Regions from separate parts of the Candidatus Stoquefichus sp. SB1 genome, predicted to be linked through region 1. Evidence: a T-box and tRNA genes for the amino acid it is inferred to sense, from the RefSeq annotation. Region 1 holds a T-box; the other holds one or more tRNA genes.
The links. A T-box is a leader RNA that pairs with one kind of tRNA and senses whether it is charged. The one in region 1 lies ahead of lysS (lysine--tRNA ligase), so its partner is inferred to be a tRNA-Lys.

Region 1 (2,480 bases):
AGTATGTTATCAGGGAAAATGACACCTGATAAATTGAAATTTTTAATTCAATATATTCAGGAAGGTTATCGAACAATGGCTTTTGATAATCCTGCCTATCATCAATTGTTTGAATTGTTATTGAAGGATGATGGACATGTCTATTTTCATTGCTCAGCAGGAAAGGATCGAACAGGGGTCAGTGCTTTTTTAATTATGATAGCATTAGGTATGAGTGAAGAAGATGCGATTGATGAATATTTGTTATCTAATGAGTATTTACATGATTTTGTAGAAGGATTTTATAAGGAACATCATATTCCTAAAATGTTTAGAAAGTATTGTGATCCATTATTGATGGTTCAAAAAGAAAATATTTTACTGACGATTCAATCTATTAAAGAAAAATATTCAGATTATTATGAATTTTTAGAGAAAGAGTATGGTATTGATGAAGAGAAAAGGAAGGTATTAAGAGAAATATATTGTAAGTAGGGGGGTGAATATATTGGCAACTATGATTCATTGGGAGTGGTTTTTAAGAATTATTTTAGCAGGATTATGTGGTGTTTTGATTGGGTATGAAAGAAGAAATCGAAATAAGGAAGCAGGGATTAGGACCCATGCAATTATTGCTTTAGGTGCAGCATTAATCATGATTGTTTCTAAATATGGTTTTCCTGATGTGAAAGAGTACGATGCTGCACGTATGGCAGCACAAATTGTCAGTGGTGTTGGTTTTTTAGGTGCTGGTGTTATATTTGTGAGACACGGGACAGTATCAGGATTAACGACTGCAGCTGGTATGTGGGCAACTGCTGGGGCTGGAGCTTGTATTGGTGCAGGACTATATGATGTTGGTATTATGGCAACGCTATGTGTAGCTGGATTGCAGTTCATATTCCATAAGGGTGTTTTTCGTAAGTTTACGAATCAAGGTCAAATTATACAAATACAGGTCACTCAGGATGCTTCTGCTCTCGCTGATATTCAACATACTCTTAAAAAACATGGCGTTGCAATTCAGTCAATGAAAGTTGAAGTCATAGATAGAGATACTTTGTTTATTGAAGTTGATGGTATCACACCACAATCATTTAATCGTGAGGAATTATTAGAAGAAATGATGGATAAGAAATATATGAAGATGTTTAGTTATGCCTAAAAAATAGCGATAAATGCTTAGAATTTCTTGACAAGAACTATCATTATTTATATAATACAAAGCGTATAGAAAAAGGCTATGAATAGATAAGTAATTATTTTGAATCATGTTTAGAGAGTCCTGGTGGTGAAAATGGATGATGATAGAAATAATGAATAAAGACTAGGAGCCGTATTTTGGATCAAACGTGATAAAATAACGTGTGCCGCGTTACAGGCTAGACTCTGTTAGGAGTTGAAAAGGTTGTTATAGTGATATAACAATAAATTAGGGTGGTAACACGATGACTCTCGTCCCTTGCGGATGGGAGTTTTTTATTTGGAAAAGGAGAAGACAATGGAAGAAAGACAATTTAGTGAACAAGAGTTAGTCAGAAGAGAAAAGTTAGATTTTTTAAGAGAAAGAGGTATTGATCCTTTTGGACAAAGATTTGATGTAACACATTTTTCAAAACAAATTAAAGAAGAATTTGCTGGGAAAACACATGAAGAATTAGAAGAGATGGCAGTACCTGTTAAAATTGCAGGAAGAATTATGACAAAACGTCGTAAAGGAAAAGTCTGCTTTATGCATATTCAAGATAGAGATGGACAGATTCAAATCTATGTGAGAAAAGATGTTATTGGTGAAGATGAATATGAAGTTTTAATTAAGAGTGATATTGGTGATATTGTTGGTATTGAAGGGACTGTCTTTGTAACAAATACTGGAGAATTATCAGTCAAAGCAACAAAGTATATTCATTTAACAAAAGCATTACGTCCTTTACCTGAAAAATATCATGGTTTAAGTGATGTTGAAGAAAGATATAGAAGAAGATATGTTGATTTAATTATGAATGAAGAATCAAGAAAGATTGCCTTTGCAAGACCTAAGATTATTCGTTCTATTCAAAATTTCTTAGATAGTCAAGGTTATGTTGAAGTAGAAACTCCAGTCTTAAATCCTATTTTAGGAGGAGCTGCTGCAAGACCATTTACAACGCATCATAATGCTTTGGATATGAATTTCTATTTAAGAATTGCGACTGAATTATCATTAAAGAGATTGATTGTTGGTGGTATGGATGCTGTTTATGAAATTGGACGTTTATTTAGAAATGAAGGAATGGATAGAACACATAATCCTGAATTTACAACGATTGAAGTTTATAAAGCATTTAGTGATTTAGAAGGAATGATGGATTTAACTGAAGGTATTATTTCTAATGCTGCTATGAGTGTATGTGGTACATATGATTTAGAGTATAAAGGAAATAAGATTTCTTTAGCACCAGGTTTTAAACGTATTTCTATGACAGATGCTATTAAGGAACAAACAGGTATTGATTTTGCAA
Region 2 (2,480 bases), on a different contig from region 1:
ATCATTACGTCATATTTTACCAGATTTTTTATCTTCTCTAGGTATTTACGCACAAGAAGATTCAATATATCTTATTCAGGGAGTTACTCAGATGTTATCGTTTCTCTCTTCACTAGAATTTGATAATCATCATCAATATATTCTTATTGAAGAACCCACTTATAGTTATTATGTACAATTTTTAAAGTCTATGAACATACCTGTTTTAACAATTCAAAGAGATGAAAATGGAATTAATTTAAAAGAATTACAGCAATTATTTTCCAAATATGATATTAAATTTTTTTATACAGTACCACGAAATCACAATCCCCTTGGAACAACCTTAAACACATACACACGTCAAAAAATTGCTGAACTTGCTTTAAAATATAATGTTTATATCATTGAAGATGATTATTTTGCACATTGTTCATATTCACCACGTTATCTTCCTATCAGTTATTACATGGAAGGACAAAATTGTATATATCTAACAAGTTTTTCTAAAATCATCCCCTACATACGTATTGGCATTTGTGTAATTCCAACTCATTTCAAAACTCTATTTGAAAAACTGATTCATCAGTCTTATTATTATTCATATCAATTACCATCATTGATTTCACAAGCAACCCTAGAGTCATATTTAAGAAGTTCGCTCTATCAAAAACAAATCAAAATATTGCAAGATCAATTAAGCAAAGACTATCAGATTATAGAAAAAATCACCCAGCAGTGGGATTCTCAAATTGCCTATCCTCTTTATGATCAATCAGGTTATTACTTAAGCCTCAAAATAAATCAAACCATCCAATTAGATATTCTTCAAACAAATTTACTTGCTCAAAACATTAAAATTGCTAGAAATGAAAGATGCTTCTATCATCAAGAAAACTTCAATCACACTCTACGTTTAAGTCTGGCAAGAATTCATCCACATGATTTAGAAGAAGCATTAAATCTTATTTATCAAACCCTTCTTCAATATCTTATTAAAAACTCTGCTTATAATGATTAGACTAATAACAATTTTCAAATAAAAAAACCCTTCATTAAAGATAAGGGTTTTAAGAGATTATAGAATCTCATTCATATTTAATTGGTCTCCCCTCACGGGCTCGAACCGTGGACCCTCTGATTAAGAGTCAGATGCTCTGCCAACTGAGCTAAGGAGAGTTCATCAACGGATATATAATACACTAAAACTTATCAAAAATCAAGATATTTTAAATGGAATATTATAAGAAAATTTGCTATAATGGAAAAGACAAGGTGGTGGGAGCATGTATATACAGTCTATCAATCAGACAAAGGTTGTGATTATACCATTGGATGGAACAATTTTTGACTTAAATAGATATCGATATAATTATTATCATCACATGTGTGAAAAACAACAAAAGACATTATCAATAAATACATTCTATCTACATCTTTCTAATATGTATGATATGTATAAAGAACTTCCATTGAGCCAACAATTAGATGTAGGACCACTTAATGCTAGAATTGAAAGAGAGATGTTTCAATATTTAAGTTATAAAGGCATTGAGCCAAAAGAAGGATTTTTAGAACTATTAGAATATTTACATCAAAAACATATTCCAATTGCTGTAATGTCTACTCATCGTACTAAAGATGCTGTTCAATATTTGAAGATGTGCCATCTTTATCATAAAGTTCATTTCATTATTGGTAGTGATACGTCAAGTATGCCTCTACCTTCTACTCAAATGTTAGAGACCATTAGAGACCACTTTCAGGTGCAAAATGATGAAACATTAGTTATTTCATCATTTATGGCTTTAAACGAAGCTGCTAATCAATTAAAAATGAACGTTATATATTGTGAAGATTTAATTCCGGCAGGTAGTCCTGAAAAACAATCATCTTATAAAACTGTTCATAATCTTTTTGAAGTTTTAAATACTTTATTATTTGATCGTTATGAAGAGATTGAGATGTATTCACCTATCTTAGGAATGAATGGTCGAATGAATAAAGATGAATTGACAGATGTTAAAAATAAATTAAAAAAAACATATCAAGATGATGAACAAATTATCCATTTAATTGATAAAACATATGCTTATTATATCTCTCAGCTACAAGAGCAAACAATTAAAGACGGTAGTGTTCTCATGCAAAAAACTGGAGCTAAAAAGAGATTCCATTTTGATGATGATATGTCTTCAAATATAACTGAACATGATATTTCTCAAATAGCCAAAGAAGAAGCATCTCAGCCTCTTGAAGAATCAACAGAGGTCGTTCAAGAAACTGAACCAACATCATTGCATATTAATCCTTTAGATAAACAGGAAGAGGAAGAGTTAACTGCTCTTTTACAACAAATTAATCATAAAAAAGATAATGCTGCCCCCGTAAAAAGTGTAATGGATATGGGTGAAATTGAAAGTATTATTGAAGATTACCAAGAGGATGAGAATATAGAAAATGATGAAGAGCAAGGATCAATGATTCTTAATTTTGGTTTT

Region 2: it has a tRNA-Lys gene. The T-box ahead of lysS (lysine--tRNA ligase) is inferred to sense a tRNA for this amino acid. The anticodon was not compared.

What each region holds. Positions count from the first base shown of each region.
Region 1 covers NZ_LN852695.1:647,065-649,544, forward strand. The annotation lists gene BN1865_RS11200 (tyrosine-protein phosphatase) at 1-474, shown strand, start outside; gene BN1865_RS11205 (MgtC/SapB family protein) at 497-1,144, shown strand; T-box leader at 1,214-1,445, shown strand; gene lysS (lysine--tRNA ligase) at 1,481-2,480, shown strand, end outside.
Region 2 covers NZ_LN852694.1:466,311-468,790, reverse strand. The annotation lists gene BN1865_RS06075 (aminotransferase-like domain-containing protein) at 1-1,000, shown strand, start outside; tRNA gene BN1865_RS06070 (tRNA-Lys) at 1,083-1,158, opposite strand; gene BN1865_RS06065 (HAD family hydrolase) at 1,266-2,480, shown strand, end outside.